DNA from 4 places in the Phytobacter sp. genome. Region 4 is predicted to be linked to each of the others. Evidence: predicted binding sites of a transcription regulator. Region 4 holds the regulator's gene; each other region holds the start of a gene.
The links. The regulator CRP, encoded in region 4, controls carbon source genes, mostly activating them, when cyclic AMP is high. The targets are predictions, from matches to a motif close to ATGTGANNNNNNTCACAT.
Positions count from the first base shown of each region.

Region 1: bhsA (multiple stress resistance protein BhsA) is a predicted target of CRP. The motif match lies at 2,501-2,518, and genes of this name have one in related genera.
Region 2: mlc (sugar metabolism global transcriptional regulator Mlc) is a predicted target of CRP. The motif match lies at 2,418-2,435, and genes of this name have one in related genera.
Region 3: hpt (hypoxanthine phosphoribosyltransferase) is a predicted target of CRP. The motif match lies at 1,638-1,655, and genes of this name have one in related genera.

Region 1 is NZ_JCACPZ010000004.1:283,173-287,386, reverse strand. It holds gene AC5JPW_RS05385 (NAD(P)/FAD-dependent oxidoreductase) at 1-479, shown strand, start outside; gene AC5JPW_RS05380 (glycine zipper 2TM domain-containing protein) at 674-1,213, shown strand; gene AC5JPW_RS05375 (TetR/AcrR family transcriptional regulator) at 1,712-2,347, opposite strand; gene bhsA (multiple stress resistance protein BhsA) at 2,594-2,851, shown strand; gene ldtC (L,D-transpeptidase LdtC) at 2,926-3,879, opposite strand; gene mfd (transcription-repair coupling factor) at 4,037-4,214, opposite strand, start outside.
Region 2 is NZ_JCACPZ010000009.1:264,675-268,888, reverse strand. It holds gene osmV (osmoprotectant ABC transporter ATP-binding protein OsmV) at 1-235, shown strand, start outside; gene bioD (dethiobiotin synthase) at 289-984, opposite strand; gene mlc (sugar metabolism global transcriptional regulator Mlc) at 1,110-2,330, opposite strand; gene AC5JPW_RS25755 (LysR family transcriptional regulator) at 2,461-3,357, opposite strand; gene AC5JPW_RS25750 (MFS transporter) at 3,466-4,214, shown strand, end outside.
Region 3 is NZ_JCACPZ010000004.1:1,451,856-1,456,069, reverse strand. It holds gene AC5JPW_RS10865 (glucose/quinate/shikimate family membrane-bound PQQ-dependent dehydrogenase) at 1-1,578, opposite strand, end outside; gene hpt (hypoxanthine phosphoribosyltransferase) at 1,784-2,320, shown strand; gene can (carbonate dehydratase) at 2,387-3,049, opposite strand; gene AC5JPW_RS10850 (ABC transporter ATP-binding protein) at 3,158-4,084, shown strand; gene AC5JPW_RS10845 (ABC transporter permease) at 4,081-4,214, shown strand, end outside.
Region 4 is NZ_JCACPZ010000001.1:533,190-537,403, forward strand. It holds gene AC5JPW_RS02445 (YccS/YhfK family putative transporter) at 1-1,443, opposite strand, end outside; gene crp (cAMP-activated global transcriptional regulator CRP) at 1,492-2,124, opposite strand; gene AC5JPW_RS02455 (OsmC family protein) at 2,433-2,837, shown strand; gene AC5JPW_RS02460 (phosphoribulokinase) at 2,907-3,776, opposite strand; gene AC5JPW_RS02465 (YheU family protein) at 3,818-4,036, opposite strand; gene AC5JPW_RS02470 (hydrolase) at 4,038-4,214, opposite strand, start outside.

The DNA of each region.
Region 1 (4,214 bases), on a different contig from region 4:
TCAAAGCCCCCGATTTTATGAAAGAAATTGGTGGACTGGAAACCAACCGCATTAATCAGCTGGTGGTAGAACCGACGTTGCAGACCACACGCGATCCGGACATCTATGCTATCGGAGACTGTGCTTCTTGTGCTCGTCCTGAAGGTGGATTTGTGCCGCCACGTGCACAAGCCGCACACCAGATGGCGAGTCTGGCACTGCACAACATTCTGGCACAGGCCAAGGGTAAGGCGCTGAAAACGTACACCTACAAAGATCATGGCTCGCTGGTATCCCTGTCGAACTTCTCCACGGTGGGTAGCCTGATGGGTAACCTGATGCGGGGCTCGATGATGATTGAAGGGCGCATTGCACGCTTCGTCTACATCTCCCTGTACCGTATGCACCAGGTGGCGCTGCACGGTTACTTTAAAACGGGTCTGATGATGGTTGTAGGCAGTATTAACCGTGTGATTCGTCCACGTCTGAAACTGCACTAATCCTCCTTTCCGCTCTCCCGCACGTCTGGTGGGAGAGCAGTTATTCCTCAGTCCTGCAAGTGCGTATCTGCTCGGATAACTCTGAATCCCTCCTGTTTCCTTCACAATCCTCCTTTTTTCCGCTCTTTCCGATTGGCTTCCCCTTTTACAGGTTGCAAAATTGTTACCAATAGCAAACCAGGGGAGGAAATCCTGTGAATAAATCAATGTTAGCGGGTATCGGTATTGGCGTGGCCGCTGCGCTGGGTGTAGCCGCGGTTGCCAGCATGAATGTGTTTGACCGTGGTCCTCAGTATGCGCAGGTCATCTCTGCCACGCCAATTAAAGAGTCAATCAAAACACCCCGTCAGGAATGCCGTAACGTCACTGTGACCCACCGTCGTCCGGTACAGGACGAAAACCGTATTACCGGTTCTGTACTGGGTGCCGTTGCTGGTGGCGTATTGGGCCATCAGTTCGGTGGTGGACGCGGGAAAGACGTTGCGACTGTCGTGGGTGCGTTAGGCGGTGGCTATGCTGGTAACCAGGTGCAGGGCGAAATGCAGTCCCGTGACACCTACACCACTAACCAGCAGCGCTGTAGCACCGTGTATGACAAATCAGAAAAAATGCTCGGTTACGACGTGACTTACAAAATCGGTGACCAGCAGGGCAAGATCCGCATGAACAGCGATCCAGGGACACAAATCCCACTGGATAGTAACGGCCAGCTTGTTTTGAATAACAAAGCCTAAAACAGCAGTACTGTACCTATTGGCTCCTCAATTGCTCAGGCTGAGGGGCCTTTTTTATAGAAAAGTCCTTAATAAATAAGGTTTTTTAAGGTTCAAATCAGGTCCTGCTGGCGGATGACCAAAAAACCGGTAATCAGAATGGAGAGAAAAGCGAATAAAACGGAGCCACCACATAAAACCCAGAGGCCAAATAACAATGTTATTACTATTAGCACTTTAAGGAATGGTAATAGCAAAATCATCTCGTTTTTCCTTCTGCATGTGTCCAGTCAATGAATGTACTCAAATCCATCGGAAACAGCCAATTAGCGCGAAAAGTTGAAGCAATAAGAGTCGTGCTGTACGTCATCATGACGTTTATCATTTCACTTGCACCTGTAATGGTTAGCAGGGCAATAATCACTGTTTAATCTTAGCAAAGCGGTATAGGTGGCATGACGTTTTCACCTATTAATCCAATAGGTGAAAACGATAGCTTTGGCTTGATGATGAGACCGGTTAGTTTGCGACTAGCGTCGGCCATAGCCGCATTGTGGTGCGTACGACTTGCAGCAGCTTGTCGCAACTGGCACCTTCGCGTGCGCTGATAGACATCCCCTGCAGAATACAGCTCAGGAACTCAGCGACCGTCTGCGTATTCACGCCCGCGTGAATTTCACCGCGTTGTTGACGCAAAAGCAGGAATTGCAGCAAAAGTTGCTCCTGCCTGGCATGTCGCGACTTGATGGTCTCAGCGATAGCATGCGAGGAAGCGGCAAGGGTCGCCGAGGTGTTAATCAGAAAACAGCCCGCGGGGGTATCCTTGCTGGTGAAACAGCTTGCCACCGCCGTAAAGTAATCTTCTAACGCCTGAACAACGGGTTTCTCCTCGCAAAGCAGCTGCGCTTCGTGCTGTGCTGCGAATCGGGCGATGTATCTGTCCAGCACGGCCCGAAACAATCCTTCTTTATTAATGAACTCTGCATAGAGGGTAGGCGCCTTCGCCCCGGTGGCCTCTACGAGATCGGATAATGATGTGGCTTCATAGCCATGCTGCCAAAAGAGCGTCATGGCTTTGTCGAGCGCCGCTTCCCTGTCGAACACTTTCGGTCGGCCACGGCTTTTTTTTACACAACTGCTGACTTCAATGGTCATATGCCGTTCAACCTTGTTGGTTTGTTGAGCAGTCATTATAAAAATAAACGCTCAGATAAACCAGCAGCAAATAGCACAAATTAATAAATTCTATCTTTATGATAAATATGGATTTGTTTAATTAAATAACATTCATTATAAAAATACATTGACGAGTGACGTAGATCACACTTATAGTTTGATTATCGATCGTTAAGTAAATAAACATTAACGACCCTATTAATCATCTGCCAAGAGAATCTAATCATGAAAAACGTTAAAACATTGATTGCAGCCGCTGTCCTCAGTTCACTTTCTTTCGCAAGCTTTGCTGCTGTTGAAGTGCAGTCTGCACCTGCTGGTCAGCAGGAAATGGGTTCCATCGGGATCACTGCGGGGGATAACCTGTCTTCTGTTGAACACAAACTGGCACAGAAAGCTGAAGCATCCGGTGCAACGTCTTTCCGTATTACCTCTGTAACCGGTTCTGACAAACTGCACGGTACAGCGGTTCTCTACAAATAATCACCCTGAGTTAGCTCTCTGCCACTGCAATACAAAAAGCCCCGTTGAGAAACGGGGCTTTTTGCTTTTCCGGCCTACAGTGTTTGTGCAAGCGGTGCGTCATGCTGGCTCACATCGACCGGCATACCCGAGCGAAGCTCAATAGCATGTTCAAAAACGTCGGTGGCGCTTTGCGGTGAGTCCCTGAAGGTCTGCATCGCCGGGTTCAGCAAGATGGGTAACTGCTGTGGATCGTCATCAATGGATTTTGATAACGGCTGATGCACTTCCAACAGACGACGGCCGTCAGGCTCGACAGAGGCTTTAATTGGTGTATTGATAATGTTGACCCGCGTGCCCGGCGTAATGACGCTGAACAGAGCCAGAATGTCGTTATCGCGCAGGCGGATACAGCCTGAACTCACTCGCATACCAATACCAAAATCCGCGTTTGTGCCGTGAATCAAATAGACACCGCCGTAAGCGGCCAAACGAATAGCGTGATGGCCCATGGGATTGTCCGGGCCTGCGGGCACAACGGCGGGTAAATCGATTCCTTGTGCTTTGTAGCGTGCGCGGATATTCGCCGTTGGCGTCCAGGTTGGATTGGCTCGCTTATCGGAAACGGTAGTCACCATGGTGGGGGTGAGGGTGTCGCTGTCCAGTTGACCGATGCCGATAGGGTAGACGGTGACTTCATTTTTTCCTGGCGGATAGTAATAGAGACGCAGTTCGGCCAGGTTAATCACAATTCCCTGACGCGGCGCGTCGGGCAGCAGAGTTTGTAGTGGGATGGTCAGCACGCTGCCAGCGCGGGGCACGTAAGCATCAACGCCGGGGTTTGCCTGCAACAATGCCAGAAAACCGACGTTATATTTTTTAGCGATAGCCTCCAGTGACCCTCCGTCGTTCTCAACCACGTGATAACGGTTTTCACCGACGACGCGGCTACCAGCAGGGGGAAGGGGCCAGGTATTGGCTCTGGCCGGGAGCACCAGTACCACAGAAATCAGCAGTGCCCAGAGCACAAAGCGGGGGTTTTTTATCATGATCATAATCCATGCAAATCATAAGGTTATTTTTATACAGCATTGTTATGGAATTATGGGTGGGGGAAGTGTCGGGAAGTCCTGGACGAGTGCAAAGTGTTTGTAAATATGACCCGGAAGAAAACCGGATCGGCGAGTGCGCCGACCCGGTCAGCGTTTACGCCACGGCGTTCTGCTCCAGTTGCAGCATAAAGTTGCGCACCCACTCCATGCGGGTTTTGCGCTCGGTCAACTCCTGGAAGAACTTCAGGCGCGTAGGGCCATCAAGCCGGAAGTGCTGAGGTTGTTTTTGCAGCAGACCAATCAGCCACGCCGGGTTAACATGATTTTTCTCG
Region 2 (4,214 bases), on a different contig from region 4:
AGCACGCAACGCGCAGAGCAGTTGTGCGGAACTTCTGCATCCGTTCCGTATCACCGGCAAAGCCGAAGATAACCTGCGTATTGTGCTGTCACGATTGTACGAAAGTAACACCAGTTGGATGCCCATTGTGGACGAAGGCGGACGTTACAACGGGGAGATTTCGCAGGACTATATTGCCGAATACTTAAGCTCTGGCCGAACCCGCCGGGTGCTTAATATTCATAGTGATGTGTGATAACGCGTGACGGGTATTCCCCTCCTCCCAAAAGGGTGAGGGGAAACAACCAATTACGCCAGAATCCGCTCCGCAACCAGCATCCCTTTCGCCATCGTCAGATTGATATACTGAGATAAGTCACGCTGTTCAGCGCGCGGAAGATACGGCAGTTCGCCCACCAGCGGTGCTGGCAGTTTGCGGCTCAGAACATTGATGATTTCGGCATAGTGCGCAAGACCCGGATTTATGCGGTTTGCGACCCAGCCAATCAGCGGCAGCCCATCGCTGGCAATCGCCTGAGCCGTTAACAGGGCGTGGTTGATACAACCCTCCTGAATGCCGACCACCATCACTACCGCCATTTGCTCCTGCACCACCCACTCAGAAAGCGGACGCAGATCGTTCATCAGGCTACGCCAGCCGCCGGTACCTTCGACCACCACATGGTCAACCCGATCGCATAAGTGCGCCAGGCCGTTGGACAGCAGGGTGTAGTTTATAGGAAAACTATGCGCGACACTGCTTTCATCTTCGCTCAGCGCAATAGGATTGACTGCGGAATACGGTAACTCTATGGAAGAAACGCTCTGCAGAACCATGGCATCTTTATTACGCAGGCCTTCAGGTGTCTCTTTACTCCCTTTAGCGACGGGTTTGTAACCCGCGACGGTCCTACCGCTGGCCGCCAGCGCCTGAAGCAGCGCGCGGGACACCACTGTCTTGCCGACAGAGGTATCTGTCCCTGTGACAAAGAAACGCTTAAGCATCGCTAACCCCACCGTTTTGCTACGAAAATATAAATCAGGAAAATAATTCAGTGGGGAAAGTCTACGTTAGCCGTAGATTGCTCAGCTTGAGATAGCGCAATTTTTAGTACAACAGTGAAAAAATGTTAACCCTGTAACAAACGGATAAGGAGTGAGCCGTTATACATCGCGTCTTTGACCAGCGCAGCTCCCGCCATAGTGCCCTGGTTGGTGAATTGCGTGCTTTCCACGGCGATATGCTTACTGTAAGCCGGGAGCGCCTGCTGGCGGATACAGTCTGCAATGGCGGGAAAGAGGATGTCTGCAGCTTTGCTCAGCGGCGAACCGATAAGGATTTTTTGTGGGTTGAATAAATTCACCATAATGGCGAGGATACGTCCGACATTCGCCCCCACACCGGCGATAATATCTTTTGCCAGCAGATCGCCCCGCTGGGCGGCATCACATAAGGATTCAACCGTCAGCGGCTGTTGATGCAACATCGAACTCATCGACTGGCTCATGCGCAGCTGTGCCAGCTCCAGCACGCTTTCCACGCTCGCAATCGTTTCCAGGCAACCGTGGTTGCCACAGTAGCAGCGCTTACCGTAAGGATCGACCTGCGTATGCCCAATTTCCACCAAGCTGCTGCTACCGGCATGGAGCAGTCGCCCATCAGTAATGACACCCGCACCCACGTTATGATCGATAACCACCTGAATCACATCGCGGGCACCACGTGAGGCGCCGAACAAGGCTTCTGCCATCGTCCAGGCGCTGATGTCATGCTGGACGTAAACCGGCACACCGGTGTGCTTTTCCAGCGCTTCACCCAGCGGCATGTCTTTCACGTCTTCATAAAACGGCATACGGTGCACAATGCCATTTTCAGTATCAATAATACCGGGCAGCGTGATGGCGATGGCCGTCAGACGTTCCAGCTTCTGGGTGTGGCGAGTAAAGAACGTATCAATATGGTCAATAATACGCGCCAACAAAGGAGTCTCATCGGAGAGCGGCAGTTCGCGCTTCTCCTCCACCACCAGCTTGCTGCTGAGATCGCGCAGGGAGAGATAAATCTCCCCCCGGCTGATACGTAAAGAGAGATAGTGCCAGGCTTCAGTCTCCACCATCAGCCCGACAGCCGGGCGTCCGCGGCTTCCAGGCTCCTGGATTTCGGTCTCCTGAACCAGGTGTGCTTCGAGCATTTCGCGCACAATCTTGGTAATACTGGCAGGCGCAAGTTGGGCCAGCCGTGAAAGATCGATACGCGATACCGGGCCAAGCTGATCAATAAGGCGGTACACCGCCCCCGCGTTGGTCTGCTTAATTTGATCAATATGACCAGGCTGACTATCAGCAACCACCTAAGACTCCCTTTATTTTTGAGCTCGAAATAAACTTTTCGATATGGTGAAGCACTTCAATACTCGCCGTCAAATATTTACGTAGCCTTGTGATTTACAGCACATTTTACAGGGTCAATCTGCGCATTTTTTACCCATTCACCGCCGCAATGAGTTTTTGTTTGAAACGCCGTGCCGCTGTTCCCTGTTCGCGGTGTTTTGCCCACACCAGCCACATTTCTGAAATCGCATCGTCTTCAATAATCGGAACCCAGCGAATTTCATTCAGTTGCACACGACGAAAAGACGCGGGCAGAATCGATACACCCAACCCGGCGGCCACCAGTCCGACAATGGTCATCGCTTCCCCCACCTCCTGGGTGATGGTTGGCGTCAGGTTATAGCGTCGCAACAGCCCCAGAATATCGTCATACAGCCCGGTGCCGACGTGCGGATCGAAAAAGACAAACGGCTCGCGCGCCAGCTCCACCAGCGACACGCCAGGCTTAGTCGCCAGAGGGTGATCGCGATGAATCATCGCCAGCAGAGGTTCACGCAGTATCACTTCCCAGGCCAGTGTGTCCGGCAGCAAGGTGTTACGCATTAACCCCAGTTCCAGTCCACCGTCATTGAGCGGTGCTATCTGTTCACGGGTGTTGATTTCCCGTGTCTGGATATGCACATCCGGGTATAACTGGCGAAAAGAAGAAAGGGTATCGGAAACGGCTTTGATAAAAGGCGCAGAGGAGGTAAAACCGATACGCAGCTCCCCTGTCTCTCCCTGGTGCAAGCGGACCGCACGAGCGGCAGCATCGTCCACCTGACTTAAAATCTGCCGACTGTCGGCCAGAAACTGCCTTCCGGCAGGCGTTAGCATCACGCTGCGGTTGGTACGGGCGAGCAATCTGGCTCCAATTTGCTGTTCGAGGATTTGAATTTGCTGACTTAACGGGGGCTGAGAAATATTCAGTCGTGCTGCTGCATGGCCAAAATGTAGCTCTTCAGCGACCGCAATAAAATAGCGCAAATGGCGGAGTTCAATATTCATATCTTAAACATATCAATTGAGACTATTAATATATTAGACAGAATATTTTGCCTTTCATACCCTTATTGTTATCCCCGTCTTATCGGGATACCCATTTAAGGACTTAAAGTGAGCCGTACATCAACCGTCGATACCCTCCCTGTCAGTGGTGCCGACGACACCGCCCCAGCATTACCGACCCAATACATTAAACGTGGTACTCCCCAATTCATGCGCGTCACCCTGGCGCTTTTCTCGGCCGGACTGGCAACCTTTGCCCTGCTCTACTGCGTACAGCCTATTCTGCCAGTGCTGTCGCAGGAATTTGGCGTCTCACCGGCCAACAGCAGTATTTCCCTGTCGATTTCCACCGCCATGCTGGCAATTGGTCTGCTCTTCACCGGTCCGCTTTCGGATGCCATCGGGCGCAAAAAAGTGATGGTGACAGCCCTGCTGCTGGCGTCCTGTTGTACGCTGCTGTCAACCATGATGACCAGTTGGCACGGCATACTGGTGATGCGTGCATTGTTAGGACTTTCACTGAGCGGGGTTGCGGCCGTCGGCATGACCTACTTAAGTGAAGAGATCCACCCAAGCTTCGTGGCCTTCTCCATGGGTCTCTATATCAGCGGAAACTCGATTGGTGGGATGAGCGGGCGACTGCTCAGCGGTGTCTTCACCGACTTCTTTAACTGGCGCATTGCCCTGGCGGTCATTGGCTGTTTCGCCCTTGCCTCGGCGTTGATGTTCTGGCGTATTCTTCCTGAATCACGCCATTTCCGCCCTTCTTCTCTTCGCCCACGCACGCTGATGATTAACTTCCGCCTGCACTGGCGGGATCGCGGTTTGCCGCTGCTGTTCCTCGAAGGTTTCCTTTT
Region 3 (4,214 bases), on a different contig from region 4:
GACGTAATCGCCTTTGGCTGCACCCTGAGGAACCGGTTTTTCCGGTGCCGGAACGACCAGCTTGCCGTTAGTACGATCCAGCACGAAGATGTTACCGGTCTTCGCAGGAGCGTAAATCACCGGCACGGTTTTGCCGTTAACGGTGATGTCTGCCAGCGTAGGCTGGGACGGCATATCCATATCCCACAGATCGTGGTGAACGGTCTGGTAGCTCCAGGCAAGCTTACCGGTGGTGGCGTTCAGCGCAACGATGGAGCTGGCATAACGTTCCTGCTCCGGCGTACGGTTGCCACCCCAGATATCCGGCGTGGTCACACCCATTGGCAGATAGACCAGATCCAGCTTCGCATCATACGCAGCCGGTGCCCAGGAGTTAGGCGAGTTAAAGGTAAAGGTGTGCTCGTCGGTCGGGATAGCGTTTGGATCTTTCGCGCCCGGGTCGAAGGCCCACAGCAGTTTACCGGTGTTGACGTCAAAACCACGGATAACGCCGGAGGTTTCGCGGGTGGAGAAGTTATCGGTTACTGAACCGGCAATCACAATCACCTTGTCAGTGATGATTGGCGGAGAGGTGGGCTCATACAGACCCGGCGTGGTATCCGGCATATTGGTCTGCAGATTCAAAATACCTTTGTTGCCAAAGGTCTCGCACAGCTTACCGTTGTCAGCGTTGATGGCAAACAGGCGACCATCGTTGACCGGCAGCATGATGCGGCGCGGGCAGTCAGCCACGACGTCCGGGCTGGCGTTGTCAGCACGGGCTTCATGGTAAGAGACACCACGGCAGGTGACATGCTGGAAGGACTGGTTAGCATTTAACTGCGGGTCAAAGTGCCACTTCTCTTTACCGGTCGACGCATCCAGTGCAAACAAGCGCTGGTGAGCGGTACACAGATAGAGCATGTCGCCCACTTTGATTGGCGTTACTTCGTTGGTCAGTTCGCCCGGATCGGTCGGCAACTTCAGGTCGCCGGTGCGGAACACCCAGGCTTCCTTCAGATTTTTGACGTTATCGGCGTTAATCTGCTTGAGCGGCGAGTAGCGCTGACCTTCCTGGTTACGGCCATAGGCGGGCCAGTCACCGTCAGCGACCTGAGAGATAGCCGCCGCAGGCGAAGAGTCGGCGCTCAGGGTGCCTTTGACTTCCTGCGGATCGTTAAATCCGGCCCAGGTCAGAATGCCACCGCTAATTAACAGCGCCACCACCAATGCGGCAACCGCGCCACCTGATGGAACAGACAGTCGACGCCAGACAAATGGCAGAATCAGCCAGATGCCGAAGAAGACCAGGATGTCACTGCGCGGAGTCAGCGCCCAGAAGTCAAAGCCGACTTCCCACACGCCCCAGATCATGGTGGCCAGCAGCAGTGCGGCATAAAGCCATAGTGCTGACTGCTTGCGCCGCCAGAGCAGAGCGGTCACGCCCAGCATCACCACCCCAGCGACAGGGTAGTACCAGGATCCACCAATGGACACCAGCCAGACACCGCCGATGAGTAAATACAGTCCGCAAAACGCAGCGAACAGTGCAGTCAGGGTCACGAGGATCCCCGACTGTTGCGATTTTGTTTCTGCCATAAAAAGACACCATTAAATTTGTTAATTTTTTAGTAGCAATTAATTATAGGATTTAACAAGTGTGATCGTCATCACAAAATGAGCTTTATCGACAGTTAAGCATCAGAAATGCGTTTGCTGGTATACTGCTCGCCTTGCGCTTCAATAACCGAAACTCTGTTACCGTTATTGAATGATTTGTTTTTAAATCAGATGGTTAGTTAAAATGAAACATACTGTTGAAGTGATGATCCCGGAAGCGGAGATCAAAGCGCGTATCGCGGAACTGGGTCGTCAAATCACCGAACATTACAAAGACAGCGGCAGTGAAATGGTGCTGGTGGGCCTGCTGCGTGGTTCATTCATGTTTATGGCGGACTTGTGTCGTGAGGTGCAGGTTCCTCATGAAGTCGATTTTATGACCGCCTCCAGCTATGGTAGCGGCATGTCCACGACTCGCGATGTGAAAATCCTGAAAGACTTGGATGAAGACATTCGTGGTAAAGATGTTTTGATCGTCGAAGACATCATCGACTCCGGCAATACGCTCTCTAAAGTGCGTGAAATTCTGAGCCTGCGTGAGCCGAAATCCCTCGCCATCTGCACGCTGCTTGATAAGCCCGATCGCCGCGAAGTGCAGGTGAACGTGGAGTTTGTTGGCTTCTCGATTCCTGACGAATTCGTTGTCGGCTATGGCATTGACTATGCCCAGCGTTACCGCCACCTGCCGTACGTGGGCAAAGTGGTCATGCTGGACGAGTAAGCACAAAAAAGCCGGGATTTACCCGGCTTCATTTTTCAGGCCGGCTAAACACCGGCTTGCACAGCATTACTTATGATTGACGTGTTTCTTGCTGAGGTTAGACACACCCTGGCGATAGCGCTGTTCCAGCGTTTCGCGGTTTGTCGCGGTGACATCCAGGTTACGCAGCAGGCCATCATGAATACCGTAAGCCCAACCGTGAATCGTCACTTTCTGACCGCGTTTCCAGGCGGATTGCATAATCGTGGAGTGACCCAGGTTATAGACCTGCTCCATCACGTTAAGCTCGCAAAGGGTATCCAGGCGGCGTTCCTGCGGCATCTCGCCCAGCAACGAACTGTGTTTGAACCAGATATCACGGATGTGCAGCAGCCAGTTATCAATCAGCCCCAGCTCCGGGTTTTCTACTGCCGCCTGCACACCACCACAACCGTAGTGGCCGCAGATGATGATATGTTCGACTTCCAGTACGTCTACCGCGTACTGAACAACGGAAAGGCAGTTAAGGTCGGTGTGAATGACCAGGTTTGCAACATTTCGGTGTACAAAAAGTTCACCTGGCTCTAAACCAGTGAGACGCTCGGCAGGAACGCGACTGTCAGAACATCCAATCCATAGAAAGCGCGGCTTTTGTGCCTGCGCCAGCGTTTCAAAGAATCCAGGATCCTCTTCCACCAGCATTTTTGACCATAGTGCATTGTTGCTGATGAGTGTATCTATGTCTTTCATGGAAGTTAACGACCTGTAACTAAAGAAGTGCGTTGCGCTAATATAGGTCAACTCCATTTTTTTTTAAACCACACATTCGAGTGTAAGAAAAAAGGTAAGTGAAAATTCATGACCATTGCACTGGAGCTTGAGCAGCTTAAAAAAACCTATCCGGGTGGCGTCCAGGCGCTGCGCGGTATTGATCTTAAAGTCGAAGCCGGTGATTTCTATGCCCTTCTGGGACCTAACGGTGCGGGGAAATCCACCACCATTGGCATTATCAGTTCGCTGGTAAATAAAACGTCGGGGCGGGTCAGCGTCTTTGGTTACGACCTTGAAAAAGATGTCGTGAACGCCAAACGCCAGCTCGGGCTTGTTCCGCAGGAGTTCAACTTCAACCCGTTTGAGACCGTTCAGCAAATCGTGGTGAACCAGGCGGGCTACTACGGTGTTGAACGCAAAGAAGCGGTAGAACGTAGCGAAAAATACCTGAAGCAGCTCGATCTGTGGGAAAAACGCGGCGAACGTGCCAGGATGTTATCCGGTGGTATGAAGCGTCGCCTGATGATTGCCCGCGCCCTGATGCACGAGCCGAAGCTGCTCATTCTTGATGAGCCAACGGCAGGTGTGGATATCGAACTGCGTCGTTCGATGTGGGGATTCCTTAAAGATCTCAATGACAGAGGCACCACCATCATTCTCACCACTCACTATCTGGAAGAGGCTGAGATGCTGTGCCGTAACATCGGCATTATTCAGAGCGGTGAACTGGTGGAAAACACCTCGATGAAATCGCTACTGGCGAAGCTGAAATCGGAAACCTTCATTCTCGATCTGGCGGCGAAGAGTCCGCTGCCGAAACTCGAAGGCTATGACTACCGACTGGTGGACACCTCAACGCTTGAAGTGGAAGTGCTGCGTGAGCAGGGCATTAATAGTGTGTTCAGTCAGTTAAGCGCGCAGGGGATTCAGGTATTGAGTATGCGTAACAAAGCGAACCGTCTGGAAGAGCTGTTTGTCTCGCTGGTTCACGATAAAAAAGGAGATCGCGCATGATGCAGCTTTTTTGGGTCGCGCTGAAAAGTATCTGGTACAAAGAGATCCAGCGTTTTATGCGTATCTGGATCCAGACCCTGGTACCGCCTGTCATCACCATGACGCTCTACTTCATCATCTTCGGTAACCT
Region 4 (4,214 bases):
CTGCTCACCATTCAGCGTCAGTAACTGGAGCGTGTACACCGCCGTCAGGGTAAAGCCCACCATCGCCCAGCCGTAGCTTTTACGAATGATCAGGTAGCTTATCAGCGTGACGATAAGCATGGTGGCGAGCGTGTAGCCCTCCGGCACATGGTAGTGCAGCGTGGCCCCGGCGATAATCAACCCAGCCATAGTGCCTGCCGCCCGGTGCAGGATGCGCACCCGCGTTGCGCCGTAGCCGTTCTGAGTGACGAACATGACCGTCATCATAATCCAGTAGGGTTTAGGCAAATGCAGCGCGCTGCCCATCAGGCTGGCTACGCTCAGCATGACGCTGATGCGTGCGGCGTTCCGTAAGGCCGCGGATTTGAAGGAGAGGTAGCTTTTCAACGCCGGAATGAGCGGCAGACGGCGCTGCTTTTCTGCCATTAAATCGCGAATATAGAGTGGGCGCTGAGTACGCAGCACACGGGCAATCTGGCTGAAATGCCAGGCGCAGAACTGGCCTACCGGGTTATCCGGATGCTGGAGGGCAATTTTCTCCAGCGCACTGATCTGCTTTTCCATGTTGAAACGCTGGGGATAGCGGTGATAGAGAATATCGTCCGCGATTACCCTCAACCGTGCAGCGACGGTTTGCGCGTTCCAGCGGATCACCTCTTCAGCGTGGCTGCGTTCCACCAGTTCCTGCACTTCCTGGGGCTGATGCAGGCTAACGGCAATGTGTTCCTGTAAATCCAGCGCCACCTGGAAGACCCGCCTTAATCTTTTGTAATCACCATTCTGATTTGCCGCCAGCATATGCAGTTGCTGGTAGCACTGGCTAATCATGTCCACTGCTTTTTGCTGACGCGCCAGCAGCGGCGGCAGGGCTTTTTCCGGGTCCGCGTGTTGGGTCAGCATGCTGTATTTTGCTTCGCAGTAATCGGCCAACTGACGATAGAGCAAACTCAACGACTCACGCAGCGGCTGCTCTCGCCAGAGCCAGAACCAGAAGGCGTTAAATGCGCCATACCACAGCGTGCCAAGGCTGTAGATCAACAGCGGTTCCCATACCGACATATTGCCCGCAAGGCTCAGGGTGAAAATGGCGGCAATCAGTGACGCGGGGAGCAACCTGCCGTGCAGCGCGCTGATTTCTGCAGTGACACCGAGGATAAGCGTCAACAGGGTCAAAATAAGCGGCAGGGGGATGTTTTCAAAAAGCAAAAATTGCACCGCGAGACTGCTGCCAGCAAAAAGCGAGCCGCCAATAATCACGCGCTTGAAGAAGCGCTTATGCAGCGTGTCGAGACCAGCGATGTTGCAACAGGCGGGGACTAATGAGAAAAGCAGCCCTAAATCCAGTCGGCCCACAATCAAGCCAACGGTCACAGGCAGGCATAACACCAGCGTTTGTCGCAGTGCATAGTTGATTTCGGGGTGGTAAATCAGCCTGCGCCACATGGGGAAACAAAAACGGCGCACTGCCAGGGGCAATGCGCCGTTCGGAGATTAACGTGTTCCGTACACGACGATCGTTTTACCGTGAGCGGAGATCAGGTTCTGATCTTCGAGCATCTTCAGGATGCGGCCAACGGTTTCACGAGAACAGCCCACGATCTGACCAATTTCCTGACGGGTTATTTTAATTTGCATACCGTCCGGGTGGGTCATTGCGTCGGGTTGTTTCGCCAGATTCAGTAACGTCTGAGCAATACGGCCTGTCACATCGAGGAAGGCGAGGTTGCCGACTTTTTCCGAAGTGACCTGCAGGCGGCGCGCCATCTGCGAGGACAAGCGCATCAGAATATCCGGGTTTACCTGGATCAACTGACGGAATTTTTTGTAGGAAATTTCGGCCACTTCACAAGCGGTCTTGGCGCGTACCCATGCACTGCGCTCCTGACCTTCTTCGAACAGACCCAGTTCACCAATAAAATCGCCCTGGTTAAGGTAAGAGAGGATCATCTCTTTCCCTTCTTCATCCTTGATGAGCACAGCCACTGAGCCTTTGACGATGTAATACAACGTTTCCGCTTTTTCACCCTGGTGAATCAGCGTGCTCTTCGACGGGTACTTATGAATATGGCAATGAGACAAGAACCATTCGAGAGTCGGGTCTGTTTGCGGTTTGCCAAGCACCATGCGCGGTTATCCTCTGTTATAAGCTGGCTCCAGACTCAGGATCTGCGCCCTGTGACTGGGGTTGCAATCTGTCTTCCCGATACCTGGGAAGTGCACCGTCAGACATGTCTGCGGCCTCTAAGATGTGATGTCCTCTGCGTACATGCAGTACATCAATGTATCACTGTAGCATCCAGACTGTTTTAGCATAGCTTTAATCGCCTGTCTCCTGGTGTCTCGCTTCAGCTTGACGCAGGTCGCCTTCCGTTGCGAGTTTTCTTATGTACGCGTAATCTGTAGAGAAAATTGCTACTCCGGAGTTAATTAAAATGCATGCTCGTGTGAAATGGGTTGAAGGTTTGACGTTCCTGGGTGAGTCTGCTTCCGGGCACCAGATTTTGATGGACGGTAACTCAGGCGATAAAGCCCCGAGCCCGATGGAGATGGTACTGATGGCCGCAGGCGGATGCAGCGCTATCGATGTGGTTTCTATCCTGCAAAAAGGGCGTCATGACGTGACGGATTGCGAGGTGAAATTGACATCCGAGCGTCGTGAAGAAGCGCCACGTCTGTTCACCCACATCAATCTGCATTTCATTGTGACAGGCAAAGCGTTGAAAGATGCCGCGGTGTCGCGTGCAGTAGACCTTTCAGCTGAGAAGTATTGCTCTGTTGCGCTGATGCTGGAAAAAGCGGTGAATATCACGCACTCGTATGAAGTGATTGAAGCGTGATGGGTTGAGGGCATTGTGCGGTCTGATGCCCTCAACCTGACCCTCTCCCACGGGGAGAGGGGACTGATGTTACTCGATTTTCTTACCTTCCATCAGCCGTTCTACCAGCGGTGTCATGATGAGTTCCATCGCCAGCCCCATTTTGCCGCCCGGCACCACTAACGTATTCATATGAGAAATAAACGAACCCTGTAACATGGCTAGCAGCCAGGGATAATCAATGCCTTCCAGATTGCGGAAATGAATCACCACAAAGCTTTCATCCAGCGACGGAATGACTTTGGCCGCAAACGGGTTAGAGGTGTCGACGGTGGGGACGCGCTGGAAGTTAATATGGGTACGAGAAAACTGCGGCGTAATGAAGTTGATGTAGTCGTCCATTGAACGCACCACGGAATCCATTACCGCTTCACGGGAGTGGCCGCGTTCGCTGGTATCCCGCACCAGTTTTTGCATCCATTCCAGGTTGACGATAGGCACCACGCCCACCAGCAGATCCACATGGCGTGCGACGTCATGCTGCGGTGTGACCACACCACCGTGCAATCCCTCATAGAACAGTACGTCCGTTGGCTCCGGCAGCGGCTGCCAGGGTGTAAAGGTTCCAGGAACCTGATTCCAGGGAACCGCTTCGTCATAGGTGTGCAGGTATTTGCGTGCCTGGCCCTTACCCGTGTGGCCGTACTCGATAAACGTCTGTTCCAGTAGTCCGAAGTCATTGGCTTCAGGGCCAAAATAGCTGATGTGACGGCCTAAATCTCGCGCCTTGCGAATCGCCATGTCCATTTCGGGACGGGTGTAGCGGTGAAAACTGTCGCCTTCAACTTCAGCAGCATGCAGATCGAGTTGGGCGAAAATTTTACGAAACGCGAGGCTGGTGGTGGTGGTTCCCGCACCGCTGGAGCCTGTAACAGCGATAACCGGATGTTTAGCAGACATAGCGACTCCAGAAAATAGCGATGATGTTCGCTTGAGCTTTGTTAATCGCGAAACTGTGTGCGTGGCATGATGTTGACGCTTTCGTGTAATTCCGACCACACCAGCACGGCTTCGCCGCTTTTTAGTTGTCGCTTAACATCAGCAACTTTTTGGGCAAACGCGCGTTCATGTTCACCATAATCAGTGCCTTCGCGCAAGACAAAGCTCTCAATAAGGTTATCCAGCGTTTCAGGCGCCAGATCTTGCCAGGGAATAATCATCTTAGTCTTCCAGCCAGGTTTTCAGCCAGTCAGGGATACGTTTCTCAAGCCACATTTCTGGCCGCATCAGGGTGCCACCTACAAAGCCGACGTGACCACCGTGTTCGGTCAACTGATACTCCACGCAGGGCGGCAGCGTTGCCGGATCCGGGATCACATGGCTGTCCATAAAGGGATC